One region of the Pseudarthrobacter sp. NPDC058329 genome, then DNA from elsewhere that is predicted to be linked to it. Evidence: predicted binding sites of a transcription regulator. Region 1 holds the regulator's gene; the other holds the start of a gene.
The links. Region 1 encodes HrcA, which represses chaperone genes, less so after heat shock. Its sites were predicted from a motif close to TTNGCACTCGNNNNNNNCGAGTGCNAA; they were not measured.
Positions count from the first base shown of each region.

Region 2: a site for HrcA is predicted at 2,134-2,160, ahead of groL (chaperonin GroEL). Genes of this name have one in related genera too.

Region 1 covers NZ_JBHVZR010000001.1:885,182-893,400, forward strand. Annotated here, with positions in the region: gene hemW (radical SAM family heme chaperone HemW) at 1-255, shown strand, start outside; gene ACFVYC_RS04205 (2'-5' RNA ligase family protein) at 252-764, opposite strand; gene ACFVYC_RS04210 (DUF4870 domain-containing protein) at 821-1,240, opposite strand; gene ACFVYC_RS04215 (DUF3097 domain-containing protein) at 1,404-2,258, opposite strand; gene hrcA (heat-inducible transcriptional repressor HrcA) at 2,434-3,447, shown strand; gene dnaJ (molecular chaperone DnaJ) at 3,527-4,654, shown strand; gene ACFVYC_RS04230 (16S rRNA (uracil(1498)-N(3))-methyltransferase) at 4,657-5,439, shown strand; gene ACFVYC_RS04235 (GerMN domain-containing protein) at 5,459-6,418, opposite strand; gene ACFVYC_RS04240 (PhoH family protein) at 6,780-7,868, shown strand; gene ybeY (rRNA maturation RNase YbeY) at 7,865-8,219, shown strand, end outside.
Region 2 covers NZ_JBHVZR010000010.1:131,495-139,713, forward strand. Annotated here, with positions in the region: gene ACFVYC_RS14275 (ABC transporter substrate-binding protein) at 1-177, shown strand, start outside; gene groL (chaperonin GroEL) at 331-1,959, opposite strand; gene ACFVYC_RS14285 (ABC transporter substrate-binding protein) at 2,240-3,520, opposite strand; gene ACFVYC_RS14290 (cold-shock protein) at 3,517-3,723, opposite strand; gene ACFVYC_RS14295 (LytR C-terminal domain-containing protein) at 3,897-4,556, opposite strand; gene ACFVYC_RS14300 (DUF3263 domain-containing protein) at 4,603-4,932, opposite strand; gene ACFVYC_RS14305 (uracil-DNA glycosylase) at 5,058-5,828, shown strand; gene ACFVYC_RS14310 (siderophore-interacting protein) at 5,843-6,682, shown strand; gene ACFVYC_RS14315 (threonine/serine exporter ThrE family protein) at 6,698-8,185, opposite strand.

The sequences.
Region 1 (8,219 bases):
CAAGGCCTGTCACCGGCCGCCGGCAGGGAGACGCTGGACCCGGAAACCCGGAACGTGGAGCGGGTGATGCTGGAGGCGCGCCTGCAGTCCGGCCTTGAGGTTGCTGCCCTGGGCGCCGAAGGCAGGCACCAAGTCGCAGGACTGATCGCGGACGGCCTGGTGGAGCCGGCCGCTGCCTTCCGGGGACGGCTCGTCCTTACCCTCAAAGGCAGGCTCCTGGCCGATGCGGTGGTCCGCCGGGTGCTTCCCGCTTAGACCTTCGGGGTGACGCCGAGGGTGGTGGTGGTCCTGGTTGAGCCGTCCCAGAGGCGCGCCGCCATGCACTGCCCCTCCGTCAGCACGTCCAAGGCAGCCATGGCGGGTCCGAGCAGATGCCCGGGGATCCGGCGCGCGAGGGTGACGTGGGCCGTCCAGGCATCCGGCAGGGTATTGGCGTAGGCGCCGGTGCACTGCTCATGCAACCGGGCGTGCAATTGGAGCAAAGCCGCCGACGGCACTACCAGGCGTGCCAGCACGTATTTGCCGGGTCCGGCGGGAAAGACCACCACACCGGAAAACCGGATGTCGAGCGGGAGGCCGCCCCACATATCCTGCACCGCAGACCCGACGGCCAGTTCGTTGCCGGCCGCCAGGGTGAGATGCGGCCTGTTGCTCGGGGACGTGTGCGTGGCGAGGCTCGGCAGGCCGGCTTCCGCGAGCCGAGCCCAATCCGTCCTGATGGAAGAATCCGTGGATTCGCCCAAGGTCAACTCGGCGCTGCGCATGCACCCATCATGCCGGACGGTGGCGTGGGCTCTGGAAAGAACGGAGGGTGCCCGCGTTACTTGATCCAGCGCAGGTTGAACGGGTACCGGTGCGGCTGGCCACGGTTGACGTGGATGCCTGCCGCCACCGAGAAGCAGGTGAGTCCGATCCAGATCAGTGTGGCAATAACGGCAAAGATGTTGCCGACCACCGGCACGAAGACCAGGATATTGGCAACCACCGCGGCGATGGTGGGCGGCAGGCTGAAGTTCAGCGCTTCCTTTGACTCCTGCGCGGTGAACGGACCGCGGTCACGGAAGATCAGGTAGATCAGCAGGGCAGGGACACAACCCAGGATGCCGCCAAAGTGGGCCAGGGTTGCCCACTGCCGGTCTTCGCTGGCCGTCAGGGGCAGCGCATTCGCCGGAACACCGTGGTACTCCGAACGGCCCTGGCCGCCCTGGCTGTCCCTGTGATCACGTGCGTTTTCTGCCACAGTCTTGTTCCTTCTGAAGTGCATTGGTGCTGACTAAGAATGCCATGTCTGCTGCCGGTCCTGCGATCGGCAGACACCGCAGTACCAAGAATACTGGGTGCAGCGGTTATGCCTGACCTCGCCCGCCAGCCAGGAGCGCGCCAGTCCGGCACACACCAGGGGTTCAGGGAACCGTGAGGAAATCGATGACTTCCTCCACCCTGCCCAGCAGGGACGCCTCCAGGTCCGCGTAGCTGCGGACGGCGCCCAGCAGTTTCTGCCACCCGAGGCCAATGTCCTCTTTAGTTTCGTGCGGCCAGCCGAAGGCAGCCAGGATGCCGGTTTTCCAGTCCTGGCCGCGCGGCACTACCGGCCATCTCTCGATGCCCAGGACAGCTGGGCGGATGGCCTGCCACACGTCAACGTACGGGTGTCCAACAATCAGCACATTCCCCGCGGCCCCGGGAGAGGCCATCACGGACTCGGCAATGCGGGATTCCTTCGAATCGGGCACCAGGTGGTCCACAAGCACCCCCAGGCGCCTGCCCGGTCCCGGCCTGAAATCGGCCACGGCCGCGGACAAGTCATCGATGCCGTGGAGGGGTTCGACGACGATGCCCTCCACCCGGAGGTCATCTCCCCAGACCTTCTCGACGAGTTCGGCGTCGTGCTTTCCCTCCACCCAGATGCGGCTGGCCTTGGCAACCTGGGCCCTCTGCCCGGCGACGCGCACAGAACCCGACGCCGTCCGGCCGGCGGCGGTGCCCGTGCCTGCCGCCGGCCGCGGGGCAGGGGGCATCAGCCGGATTGCCTGGCCTTCAAGGAGGAAGCCGAAGCCCAGCCGAAAGGACCGGGACTTGCCGCGGCGGTCCTCCAGGGCCACCACATGCATCCCGCCCGATTTCTCCACGCGGGTCACGGCCCCAACCCAGCCGGACTGGACGTCCTCCAGCACCATGCCGCGCTCCACGGGCACCTCGGGCAGTTGCGCCCGGGCCGGTGCGGTCAGGTCCTGGGCTCCCCAGTTCTGGTAATGCATGGAATCACTCCGCCTCGTGCTGGATGCTGGCCCGGAATTTCGCCCGGAGCGGTACCAATGCTAACAACGGGGCGAGTCATAATAGACTGTTAGCACTGAGGCACGTCGAGTGCTAACCCCTGTAGAGCACGGCGCGGGCGGAACGGCTGCCCTGAACCCTGGATGGAGGTGGAGTGTGAGCGAGCCACGCAAACTGGAAGTACTGCGGGCCATCGTGGAGGACTACGTCCACTCCCGCGAGCCCGTCGGGTCCAAGGCCCTGGTGGAACGGCACCATCTCGGCGTTTCCAGCGCTACCATCCGCAATGACATGGCCGCCCTGGAAGACGAGGGACTGATTACGGCCCCGCACACCAGCGCAGGCCGTATTCCCACGGACAAGGGCTACCGGCTGTTCGTCGACCAGATTTCCGCTGTGAAGCCGTTGTCCCAGTCGGAGCGGCGTGCCATCCAGTCCCTGCTGGAAGGCGCGGATGACCTCGACGACGTCCTGGAACGCACCGTCCGGCTGTTGTCCCAGCTGACGAACCAGGTTGCGGTGGTCCAGTACCCGCACCTCAACCGAGCACTGGTCCGGCACATCGAGTTCGTCCTTCTCGCCCCGCGGAAGGTGCTGGTGGTGCTGATTGCCAACAGCGGCAAGGTCGAACAACGGGTCATCGACGTCGGCCAGGACCTCGCGGATGACGCCATCGCTGCGCTGAGAACCCAGTTCCTTGGATCCCTCGCGGGGACACCGCTGGCCCAACTCGGCCAGTCCCTGCCCGCGGTGGTGTCCGGCGTCGTCCCCGGACAGCGTCAGGCAGCCCACGCGCTGGCGCACGGGCTGGAAGGCCTTGCCCACAGCAGCCGGGAAGACCGCATGGTGATGGCCGGCACTGCCAACCTCGCCCGTTCCAATGTCGATTTTCCGCTCAGCATCGGGCCAGTGCTGGAGGCGCTCGAGGAGCAGGTGGTGATGCTTCGCCTGCTCAGCGAGATGGCACAGGACCCCCGCGGAGTGACCGTCAGCATCGGCCGGGAAAACCCCTACGACGGCCTTGCGGAGGCATCCGTCGTGGCCACGGGCTACGGCCCGGACAGTGTCGCCAAGATTGGCGTGCTGGGTCCCACCAGGATGGACTACCCCACTACCATGGCGGCAGTCAGGGCTGTGGCCCGTTACCTGTCACGGATTCTGGGACCCTGACCGCAGTACAGCGCCGAAAGGCGCACAGCAGTGTATGCAGCACGACTGCAGGCAGAACAACAAGGAAGAGATACGAACTTTGAGCAGCCACTACGAAGTCCTTGGAGTCGCACCGGATGCCACCGGGGAAGAGATCAAGAAGGCCTACCGCAAACTGGCCCGGACCCTTCACCCGGACGTCAACCCCGGTGAGGACGTTGCGGACCGCTTCAAGGCAGTGACCCACGCCTACGAAGTTCTCTCGGATCCCCAGAAGCGGCGGGTCTATGACACCACCGGCAACGAGAACGGCACGGACAACGGGTTCGGCGGGGGAGCCTACGCCGGGCAGGGCTTCGCTTTCCAGGACATTTTCGACACCTTCTTCGGCGCCGGTGGCACCGCCGGCCCCGCCTCGAGGGTTCGGCGCGGGCAGGATGCGCTTATCAGCGTCCGGATCGAGCTCCGCGACGCCGTGTTCGGGGTCAACAAGAAGCTCGAGGTGGACACGGCAGTGGTCTGTCCCACCTGTGACGGCTCGTGCTGCCAGCCCGGAACGCACCCTGAACGCTGCGATATCTGCGGCGGCAGCGGCCAGGTCCAGAGGGCAGTCCGTTCCATCCTCGGCCAGGTCATGACCGCCGCGCCGTGCGGCAGCTGCGAAGGTTTCGGAACCGTTATCAAGGACCCCTGCAACGAGTGCAGCGGGCAGGGCCGGATCCGCAGCCGCCGTTCCCTCACCATCAAGGTTCCTGCCGGCGTCGCCACCGGGACACGCATCCAGCTGTCCGGCCAGGGCGAAGCCGGTCCCGCCGGCGGGCCCGCCGGCGACCTCTACGTGGAAATCCGCGTCAACAATGACGCCACCTACGTCCGGGAAGGCGACGACCTCCACGCCACCCTGAACATCCCCATGACGGCGGCTGCCCTGGGAACCGACGTCACCCTCGAAACCTTCGACGGAGCCCAGGACATCGACGTAAAGGCCGGCACCCAATCCGGGGAGATCATCACCCTGCGGGGCCTGGGCGTCACCCACCTGCGCGGCTACGGCCGCGGCGACCTGAAGGTCCATCTCCAGGTCGAGACGCCCGCGAGACTCGACGCGGCGCAGGAAGACCTGCTGCGCCAGCTCGCCAGACTCCGCGGCGAGCAGATCACGGAGGGCAAGCTTGCTGCCAGCGGCGGCATGTTCGCCAAACTCCGGGACCGGCTCGGTAACCTCTAGCGGTGAGCAACCCCGTTTTCTTCACCGCGCCCGGGTCCCTTGACCGGATGGTGCCGGAAGGGATCTTTGTCCTGGAGGGACCCGAGGCGCGGCATGCGGTCACGGTCAAGCGGCTCGCTCCGGGCGAGGCCGTGGACATTGTGGACGGCGCCGGCACCCGGATGAGCGGCAAGGTTGCCGCCGCTTCCCCCTCCGGACTCGAAGTGGAATGCGGGTCCTTGGTTGTTGAGGACCGGCCACGCACCAGGCTGGTGCTGGTCCAGGCCCTGGCCAAGGGCGACCGGGATGAGCTTGCCATCGAGACAGCCACTGAACTGGGGATCGACGCCGTCGTTCCCTGGCAGTCCGAACGTTCCATCGTGCGCTGGAAGGGTGAGCGGGCAGCCAAGGCGCACGCCAAGTGGCAGTCCGTCGTCAGCGCTGCCGCCAAGCAGGCACGCCGTGCCTGGATCCCCGAGGTGCGGGCCGCCGTCGACACTGCCGGCCTCGCCACCGCCGTGGAGGCGGCCGGGCTCGCCGTTGTCCTGCACGAGGACGCCGTGCGTCCCCTGCGGGCAGTCCTGGAAACGTGGCTCGAAACGGAGGCATCCGACGGGGTTCGGGAAGTACTCCTGATCGTCGGGCCGGAGGGCGGCATCAGTCAGCGGGAAGTGACAAGGCTGTGCGGCCAGGGTGCCGTGACGGCCCTCCTGGGGCACCACGTGCTGCGTTCATCCACGGCAGGTCCCGCCGCCGTCGTTCTTGCCAGTGACGTCCTGGGCCGCTGGGCCGCGCCGGCGCTCTAAGCCGCAGCAGCAGCAGGAATTAACGGACCCTGAAGCTCCGGGTGTCTTCGCTGCCGCCCTCCGGGCCTTCCGGGCTGGAGGCCTGGGCCACCCGGAGCTCGAAGTCACCCGCCGGGAGTGTAAGGGCCAGGGTGAATACTCCCGCCTGGGCCGGGTCCGCGGCTGCCGTTGTTTCCCCGGTCAGGAACGGAGTCTTGTTGCCGTTGTCCTCGGAGCGCAGGATCTGCCAGCGGAGCTTGCCGCCCGCCACGGTGCTTCGTCCAGTGATCTTGACGCTGCCGTCCGCCACTTCAACGTCTTCCTGGGGGTCGATGATCCATACCGGAGCCACCAGCCCCGAGGTGCGGGCCATAAGGGAGCCCAGCTGCACATGGTTGAAGGCGACGTAGTCCGTGTGTCCGTCCACGAGGATGCGGACGCGGATCTGCTGCCCGGAGTCAATCAGCCCCGAACTGGCAGCAGCCGCCGTTGCCGTGTACACCAGCTGCTGGACGGCCCGGGCCGCCATGTCGGCGTCAAGGTTGCTGTTGAAGGCATCCTCCGAAACATCCACCGTGATGACGTCCTTGCCGGAGATCGATGTGGCCAGCTGGCTGGGGTTCTGCCATGGCGTAAAGAAGTCGGGATCCAGCGGCTTGTCCGACATCATGGCGCGCAAGGCCCGCGTCACGGGATTCTCCTGCTCGGGAACGTCCCGGAATTCCCGGTAGAGGAAGACATTGGAGTCGCTCCGGCCAATCCAGTAGACCGGTGCCTTGTTGGACGACTGCGTGGTCTCCAAGGGGGCGCTCGTGGATGGGGCTCCGGACGTGTTCCCGGGGCCGGCAGGGCTGGAGGACAGTGTGCCGGTGGGGGTTGGTCCCGGGTCGGCGATGCAGCCTGCCAGGACAGGTACGACGACCAGGAGACCGGCAAGGACCGCTGAGCGGGCGCCGGGGAAGGCTCCTCGGGCGCGGCGGGGCGCTGCGGTTTCCGGCAACTTGATTGCCCTGTCCTTTCCTGGTCGGATGGGCCGATCCCCGGTCGGCCCTGATGTTCCAGCAGCAGGCTGGATTTCCAGCATTGCACAGCCCCGGGGAGCAGACGGGCCGGGATGCGCCGGGCGGTCCAACTGCAACTGGAACGATATGAGGCCGATATGAAGTTGATACCTAATGACGGGATAACCCGCGGGGTGCTGCCGGACCGGGCCGTCGGCGTCCTGGTGCAGTATGGGGTCAGGAGTGTCCGCTGGCGTAGGATGGAAGGTACCGCTGGAGGCGACCGGCAACGGCCGCCGCAGTCCAGCCAACAGCTATTGTTTCGACATCGAGGGGATCACGGGCCCGCGGGCCAGCACTATGACTGAATCAGCTAACGGAAAGCGCAGGCTTGTCACCGGCGAGGGCGCAGCGGGGGAGTTTCCCCACACACTTCCCGGCGTCCGTACCGAAGTAGTCCTCTTCGACAATTCCGACCAGATGGTTCAGTCGCTGGGCAGCCACGACGAGGCGCTGAGGTTCATTGAGGAGCAGTTCCCTGCCGTCAACTTCCACGTCAGGGGAAACGAGCTCTCCATCAGCGGTCCGGCTGCGGACGTGCCGCGGATTATGCGGCTCCTTCACGAGGTCCGCGGACTGGTTGCCCGCGGTACAGTCATCAGCCCCGCCGTCCTGCAGCAGCTCGTGGCACTCCTGCGCACCCAGTCCTTGCAGAACCCCGTCGATGTGCTCACCCACGACATCCTGTCCAGCCGCGGGAAAACCATTCGTCCGAAAACGCTGAACCAGAAGAACTATGTTGACGCCATCGACGCCAACACGGTCATCTTCGGAATCGGGCCAGCCGGTACGGGCAAGACCTACCTGGCGATGGCCAAAGCAGTGCAGGCCCTGCAGCAGAAGGAAGTCAGCCGGATCATCCTGACCCGCCCGGCCGTTGAGGCCGGGGAGCGGCTTGGCTTCCTTCCAGGCACATTGAGCGACAAGATCGATCCGTACCTTCGTCCGCTGTACGATGCCCTGCACGACATGATGGATCCGGAATCCATTCCACGGCTCATGGCGGCAGGGACCATTGAAGTGGCGCCGCTGGCCTATATGCGCGGCCGCACCCTTAACGACGCCTTTATCATCCTGGACGAGGCGCAGAACACCACGCCCGAACAGATGAAGATGTTCCTCACCAGGCTTGGCTTCGGATCCAAAATGGTTGTCACAGGCGACGTCACGCAGGTGGACCTGCCCTTCGGCACACGGTCGGGCCTGCGCATCGTGGAAGAGATCCTGCAGGGCATCGAGGATGTCAACTTTTCCGTCCTGAATGCGGCGGACGTCGTTCGGCACCGCCTGGTGGGCGATATCGTCAACGCCTACAGCGTCTGGGATGACGTCCAGCGCAGCCGGGTCAAGCATTCCGCAAGCCGGGAAAAACGGGGGGAACACGCGTGAGCATCGAGGTGAACAACGAGTCCGGTGTCCAGGTGGACGAATCGGAGCTCGTTGCTTTATCCAGGTACATTTTTGAGCAGCTTTACATTCATCCGCAGGCCGAATTGTCCATTCTTTTGGTGGATGAACCCGCGATGGAGAAGCTTCACATCGAGCTCATGGATGAGCCCGGCTCCACGGATGTGCTCTCCGTGCCCATGGACGAGCTGACTCCGGGCACCCCGGACCGGCCCACGCCGCAGGGCATGCTGGGCGATATTGCGGTGTGCCCGCAGGTCGCCACCGTCCAGGCCCGGAACGCCGGCCACTCGCTGCAGGACGAGATGCTGCTGCTGACCACCCACGGCATCC
Region 2 (8,219 bases), on a different contig from region 1:
GCCATTGCCCCCGACATGAAGGACGCACCACCCGTTCCCCCGGTGGGCGCGGGCAGCGTGCAGAACGTCATCAAGCGGTACACCGACGAAGTCCTCTACGACCGCCTCACCCCGCAAGCCGCTGCTGAAGCATTCAAGAAGGAAGTGGAAGGGATGCTCGCCAGCGCCAGGAAGTAGGGGCACCCTGGCGTTTTTGGAGAGTTACTGGGACCTCCGGGGCGCACAAGTCCGGGTACGTAACCAACAACTCCTGTGGACGTAAAAAATGCGGCCCCCTCGCGAGAGGGGGCCGCATTTTTGTGCTGGCGGGACAGGCCCGGCAGGGAAGGCTTAGAAGCCGCCCATGCCGCCCATGTCGTCGCCGCCGCCAACCGGAGCAGCGTTCTTCTCCGGCTTGTCGGCCACAACTGCCTCGGTGGTGAGGAAGAGACCGGCAATGGAGGCCGCGTTCTGCAGGGCAGAGCGGGTTACCTTGACCGGATCGTTCACACCGGCAGCCAGCAGGTCGACGTATTCGCCGGTTGCGGCGTTCAGGCCGTGGCCGGCGGGGAGGCCGCGGACCTTGTCGACCACAACGCCCGGCTCCAGGCCGGCGTTGAAGGCGATCTGCTTCAGCGGGGCATCGATGGCAACGCGGACGATGTTGGCACCGGTTGCCTCGTCGCCCGAGAGCTGCAGGTTGGCAAATGCCTTGGCACCGGCCTGGATGAGGGCCACGCCGCCACCGGCGACGATGCCTTCCTCAACAGCTGCCTTGGCGTTGCGCACTGCGTCTTCGATGCGGTGCTTGCGCTCCTTGAGTTCAACCTCGGTTGCGGCACCGGCCTTGATGACTGCCACGCCGCCGGCCAGCTTGGCCAGGCGTTCCTGCAGCTTCTCGCGGTCGTAGTCGGAATCGGAGTTCTCGATCTCGGCACGGATCTGGGATACGCGGCCGGCGATCTGATCGGCGTCGCCGGCACCTTCGACGATGGTGGTCTCGTCCTTGGTGACAACAACCTTGCGTGCCTTGCCCAGGAGTTCCAGGCCAGCGGTTTCCAGCTTGAGGCCAACTTCCTCGGCGATGACCTGGCCACCGGTGAGGACGGCGATGTCGGCAAGCTGTGCCTTGCGGCGGTCGCCGAAGCCCGGGGCCTTGACGGCAACGGACTTGAAGGTGCCGCGGATCTTGTTGACGATCAGAGTGGCCAGGGCCTCGCCTTCGATGTCCTCAGCGATGATCAGCAGCGGCTTGTTGGACTGCATGACCTTCTCGAGGACAGCAACCAGTTCCTTGACGTTGGAGATCTTGGAGTTGACGATCAGGATGTACGGATCCTCGAGGACCGTCTCCTGGCGCTCGGTGTCCGTGACGAAGTAGGCGGAGATGTAGCCCTTGTCGAAGCGCATGCCTTCGGTGAGCTCAAGCTCCAGTCCGAAGGTGTTGGACTCCTCGACCGTGATAACGCCTTCCTTGCCCACCTTGTCCAGGGCTTCGGCGATCAGGGCACCGATTTCGTCGTCACCGGCGGAGATGGACGCCGTGGCGGCAATCTCTTCCTTGGTTTCGATTTCCTTGGCGGAGTTCAGCAGCTCGGCCGTAACGGCCTCAACAGCCTTCTCGATGCCGCGCTTGAGGGACAGCGGGTCGGCGCCGGCAGCAACGTTGCGCAGGCCTTCCTTCACCAGTGCCTGTGCCAGCACGGTAGCCGTGGTGGTGCCGTCGCCGGCGACGTCGTCCGTCTTCTTGGCAACTTCCTTGACCAGCTCGGCGCCGATCTTCTCGTAAGGATCGTCCAGTTCGATCTCCTTGGCGATGGAAACACCATCGTTGGTGATCGTGGGGGCGCCCCACTTCTTTTCGAGGACGACGTTGCGTCCACGCGGGCCGAGGGTGACCTTAACGGCGTCGGCGAGGATGTTCAGGCCCCGCTCAAGGCCGCGGCGTGCCTCTTCATCAAATGCAATGATCTTGGCCATAACGGCAATAGTCCTTTCGGGACAGTCGTTAAGAATGAACCTTCGCTGCAGTGCCCGCGACGGACGATCCTTCACCGTTGGCCTCTGTATGCCTCCGGATGCGGATCTCACTCCAGTTAGGTGTTTCTCGCTCCTCGACCGGTGCACGGCGCCGCTGGCCGGAACCAGCTTCGCTTAGCAGTCGGTGCGTCAGAGTGCTAACTCAATAATTAGCACTCCCCACGTGAGAGTGCAAGCGAAAGGACACGGAAAACGGAGCTTCCGGGCCCCGCGGCGAGGTTCAGCCCGAAGCCCGTCCCGCCGTCTCAAGGCCGCTCACGGTTGGGTTGTTGTCAGCTGCATAGGCGAAGGCCGTGAAGGTGGCCGTGGTGATGTCTCCATTGGCATCAAAGGCAACCGGCCCGGATTCGCCGTCGTAGTTGGCATCCGGCCCGGATTTCAGCCGGGCCAGGCAGTCCTTGAAGGAAAGGCATGCCTCACCGGGGCCCTCCCCCGCCGTTTGCCCGGCGGTGCCGCCCGAAACAGCGATGAGGTTGGCGGCGATTGACCGGCCGGCATCGTCCTGGGCCCTCGCGGCTGCAAGGGCTGCCACTGTTACGGCGTCATAGGCTTCGGCGGCGAAAGATACGTCCTTCAGCCCGGGGTCCACCGTCAGGAGCCTTGCCTGGAAGTCGGCGTCGGGTAGCTGTCCGGGGACCACGGCGCGGGCACCCTCCAGGTACCCCGCTGCCAGATCTGAACCGTAGCGGCCGAAGGCGCCGTCACTGAGGATGAGGCGCTTTCCGTCCACACCTGAGTTCGCCAGTTCCACCAGGGCGCCCTGCGCACCATCGCGGGCGATGAGTATGACGGCGCCCGGTTCAGCCGCGCGGGCCGCATCGGCCACGCTGCCCGCATCGCCGGGCTTGAAGCTGGCAGTGGCCAGCACTTCCAGCCCCGCCTGCCCGGCAGAGGCGGCAACGGCGTCCGAAAGGTCTTTGCCGTACGAACCCTCCTGGTACAGCACGGCGACCGACGTGGCGCCGGCGTCCTTGGCCAGCTTCACGAGGACAGGGCCCTGCGCGACGTCGGCCGGTGCGGTCCTGAAGTAGTAGCCGCCGCTGCTGATGCCGCTGAGCCCGGCGGCGGTGTTGGCGGGCGAGATGAGCGGGGTGCGGGCACGGGAGAGGACGTCGATCGCCGCTGCGGCGTGGCTTGAATCGGTGGGACCGACCACGACGTCCGCTTTCGCGTCGGCCAGCGCCTGGGCCTGTTCTGCCACACTCTGCCCTGCAAGGGCGGGAAGGAGCTCCACCGGCCGGCCCTTGTGGCCGCCGGCCGCGTTGATCTCCTGCACAGCGAGCTTGGCTGCCGCAAGTTGCGGTGCATTGAGGAAGCCGTTTCCGCCGGCGTTGTCCAGGATCAGGCCCACGCGGAGGGTGCCGTCGCCCGAAGCCTCCGCAGCTTCCACCCGGGCATTGCCGGTGGCCCCGGAACAGGCGGTCAGAGCCAGGGCGGAGCACAGGGCAGCCGTTGAAAGCGCCCGGCGGAGGTTTGCAGGGCGGAGGTTCGGGTCAGTCACTCGGCCGGCCGGACGCTTTCAGCCTGCGGGCCCTTCTCGCCTTCGCCCACTTCGAGTTCCACCCGCTGGCCCTCGTCCAGGGCCCGGTACCCTTCACCCTGGATGGCAGACCAATGGACAAAGATGTCATCGCCGGAGCCGTCAACGGTGATGAAGCCGTAGCCCTTTTCAGCGTTGAACCATTTGACGGTTCCCTGTGCCATGCTGACCACTCTTTCCGTTGTGTCCGGTGCCCACGCCGCTGTGTGCCGACAGGCTCCAGCCGCACCTGAATTCACTCTAGCCAATGCCTGCCCGGGGGTAGCCGGATGGGGCCGGGCCGTCCGCAAAAGTTATTCAGGCGTAACCGCCTGCCGCGGAACGCGAGGTCAGGGGGTTACCGGTAGCCCGGCCCCAGCACTACAACCAGCGGCACCTGGAAGTCGGCGCTGTTTACCACAGTAGGAATGCCGAGGAGCGCCGCCAGGGCCCGGGCACCGGGCAATTGCGCTGCCCCCTGGTAGTAGATGACAGAGGCCTGCTGCGGGGCGCCCGCCCAGTTGCCCACCTGTCCCAGGGTCCAGCCGTCGGCCTGGACTGTTCCGCCCACCCGGCCGGCAAGTCCTGCCGTCCCGGCGGCGTTGTAAATGGCGACGCTTTGCGACTTATCGATGAATACGGGAGCTGCGGTTGGCTCGTCCAGTTCCGGTTCGGCGTCCGTGCCGGGGTCGGCCTCGCCGGGCCCGGCCTCGCTGGTGGCGGAAGGTGTTGGCTCTGCAGAGGGTTCCGGGGAAGCCTCCGGGGTGGCCGTAGGGGTGGACCCGGTAACGGCCAACGGGGCTGCTTCCTGGCTTGACGAGGCCTGGCTGTCCGGCGTGCTGAAACCGAGCTTGGGGAGAATCAGGAAGGACACCAGTCCAATCGCCAGAGCGGCAATACCCACCGCGAGAATGGGCCAGAGCCGCACCCGTGACGGGGCGGAAGCCGTGCGGTGGACACCTTGTCGCGACGCAGTCTCCGGGACCTTGTCGAATTCATCGCGGGCGTATTTGGTCATGGAGATATCCTTGTTTATTGCTGCTGGCGGCCCAGCTGGGAGCGTCTTACGCGTCAGACCCCAGGCGCCGTGCGGTACGTGCACGGTGACGCGACGTACGTAGTCTACGCAATCGCTTGACCAGCATGGGATCGTGGGCCAGCGCATCCTCGCTGTCGATCAGTGCATTGAGAAGCTGGTAGTAGTGGGTTGCGGAGAGGTCGAAAAGCTCCCGGATGGCCTGTTCCTTGGCGCCGGCGTACTTCCACCACTGCCGCTCCAACGCAAGCATCTGCTGGTCACGCTCGCCCAGCGGTGAGTCTTTGAGCTTGAAGTCGACCAGGAGGGACTGCCGGGATTCCGGCTCCGGCAGGTGCTCCCGAGCTGGTTCCGCCACGGCGCACTCCTTAGCTGGTTACGTAAAATGTCTGACCCCCATGCTACGGACGAATAACAGCCTTGTCATTTGCGGTGGGGGCAGCACGCGGGCCCCGCCCCAGGACACCCTGCAAGAATGGGACCGTGTTTGACTCTGATGCCCTGTTCGAAATCGAGCCGGAACCTGCGCACGGCGCGGGCTTCGCCGAACTGGCGCTGCTCCCGCTGGAGGAGCTGATGGCGCCCGACTGGGCCGCCGCCCTGGCAGGCGTGGAAAACGAACTTCGGGAGGTGCTCACCTTCCTCGCCGGCGAAGTGGCAGCGGGGCACGAGGTGCTGCCGGCGCCGTCGAACGTCCTGCGTGTCTTCCGGCAGCCGCTCGCCCGGGTAAAGGTCCTGCTCGTCGGCCAGGATCCCTATCCGACACCCGGGCATGCGGTGGGATTGTCCTTCTCCGTGGACCCGGGCACGCGGCCCATCCCCCGGAGCCTTGCGAATATTTACCGGGAGCTGGAAACGGATCTCGGGCTGCCGGCGAGGGTTCACGGCGACCTGTCCGCCTGGGCTGACGAGGGTGTGCTGCTCCTGAACCGCGTCATGACGGTGCGGGCAGGGTCCGCCGGCTCGCACCGCGGCAAAGGCTGGGAGAAGATCACGACGGCGGCTGTCTCCACAGTCGCCCACCGACGGAACCAGGACGGATCCAGGATGCCGCTGGTGGCGGTCCTGTGGGGGAAGGACGCCGAAAGCGTCCGCCCCCTCCTGGACGGGGCACCGGCGGTGGCAAGCGCCCACCCCAGTCCCTTGTCCGCATCCCGCGGCTTTTTTGGATCCCGGCCCTTCAGCCGCGTCAACGAACTCCTGTTGGGGCAGGGTGCCCCCGGCGTAACCTGGGAGCTCCCCCCGGCACCCTAGCTTAGGCTTGCCTTATGAGCACCGTTCCCGCCGCTACCAGCGCCACGAAGAAAAGCCGTCCGCAGATCAACCTCGCCGTGGTGCGCCGGGAAGAGCTTTCCCCGCACATGGTTCGGATCGTTGCCGGCGGCGATGGCTTCGCGGACTTCGTCAACAACGGCTTCGTGGACCGCTACGTAAAGATCGTTTTTCCCCAGCCAGGCGTGAAGTATTCCACCCCGCTGGATTTGTGGAGCATCCGGGAGACGATGCCGCGGGAACAGTGGCCGTTCACCCGGACGTACACCATCCGCTGGGTGGATCCGGTGGCGCGTGAGCTGGCCATCGATTTTGTGGTGCACGGCGATGAAGGCCTCGCTGGCCCGTGGGCAGCCAAGGCACAGCCCGGCGACACCCTGACGTTCACCGGCCCCGGCGGCGCCTACAACCCGGCACCGGACGCCGACTGGTATCTTTTCGCCGGGGACGAGGCGGCGCTGCCCGCGATTGCGGCCTGCCTGGAGTCCCTGCCGGGGGAAGCAGCGGGCCTGGCCTTTGTGGAGGTGGACTCCGACGCCGACATCCAGCCGATCGCCGCTCCGGCCGGAGTCACAATTCACTGGCTGGCCCGCAACGGTGTCCCCGCGGGCGAGAGCGACGTTCTGGTTCAGGCGGTGGCAGCCGCCGAATGGCCTGCGGGCCGGGTGGACGTGTTTGCCCATGGCGAGCGCGGCTACATGAAGGCCCTGCGTGCGGTCTTTTTTGATCAGCGCGGCCTGGAACGCAGCCAGGTTTCTCTGTCGGGCTACTGGGCCAAGGGCCGGGTGGAGGATGCGTTCCAGGCGGAGAAAAAACTTCCGGTGGGACAGATCTAGCCGCACGGCCCCCGGTCAGCGGCGGCGGGCCCGCCGCCGCTCATTGCTGGCCAGGCTGCGCGTCAGCGGCCTCGCAAGGGTGTCCCCGAGGACAATACCGCCCGCTGTCCCCAGGACGATGGCACCGGCGTTGAGCATCCCCCCGGCACCGAGCAGGATTTCGGCTTCCTCAATGGTGAGCACATACATGGACCGGAAGATGGTCAGGCCGGGCAGCAGGATCAGTGCTGCGGGGACGGCAACCACCAGCTGCGGCGCTCCCATCCTCAGCGCGACCACCCGCGCCAGCAGGCCAATGACCACGGCCGCCAGTGCCGGTGAAAAACGGTCACCCACGCCGAGCTGGCCCGCCGCGAGCAGTACAAGGTAGCCGGCCACTCCCACGGCAGCTGTGGGCAGCAGCAGCTGCCAGCTGGTCTGTTCGGTGATGCCGATGGCCATCACTGCCACTGCCACGAAGATCACCAGGACCCACAAATCGTAGGCCGGCGGGAACGTTTCTGTAATGTCGATGCGCTGCATCCCGGTGAGCTCACCCACCACGAACGCGACGGCGATGCCGGCCACGATGGCGCCGAAGGTCAACAGCGTTGACAGGAACCGGCCCGCGGCCGTTACCGGGAAGCCGTTGATGGCGTCCTGCACCGACGAGACGAGGCGGCCGGTCGGCAGGAGCAGGAGGATGCCGCCCACCACCACAATGGCCGGCGACGTGGTCAGCCCGAACTGCCACAGCACCAGCGCCAGCTGCGTCACCACAAAGGAGCAGCTGGCCGTGATAAAGAAGTCCGGCACGCGCCACCTTCCCAGCTGGCGGGCCAACAGGCTGATGCCGATGTTGGCCACAAATGCGATGGCCGAGGCCACCGGTCCGCCGCCCAGGACACCCACGAAGACAGCCGCGAAAGTGCCGAACGCCACCGTGACCATCCAGCGCGGGAAGGGCTTGGGGCTGGTGATGGCCTCATCGAGCCGGCGGATCGCCTCGTCCCGGCCCACTCCCCCGGCCACAATGTCCGTCACCAGCTGATGCACCTTCGCCAGGCCGGCGTAGTTGTTGGTCCAGGAACGCACCACGCGCAGCAGTGCGACGGGCGTCTGGTCCTTGGGTGCGTAGTTAATGCCAACGGACTGGTTGGTGATGTCCACTTCGATGTTCTTAAGGCCCAGCGCAGCGGTGACGGCGATGATGCTCGTCTCCACCTCAAGGGCACCGGCCCCGTACCGGAACATGGTTTCGGCCAGGTGCAGGGCGAAGTCGAGGGTCTTGCGGGCGGAGGTGTCAACGCCGCCCACCTGGATCATCGGGTTGGCGTAGGGGCTTCCGGTCAGCCGGTCCACAATGCTCATCGGCGCGGTGGGCGGGTTTTCGCCCTGCACGAGGCGTCGCAGCATCCTTTTGGCGGCGGCGTTCTGCCGGACCTGGGCAGGGGTCAGCGGCTCTGTTTTGGGCAGGCCGTCCGTGTGCGGCCTGCGCCCGGGACGTTCGGGCCGGTCAGTCATGGTTGCCTCCTCCCGGTGTGGTGCTGTCGGCTTT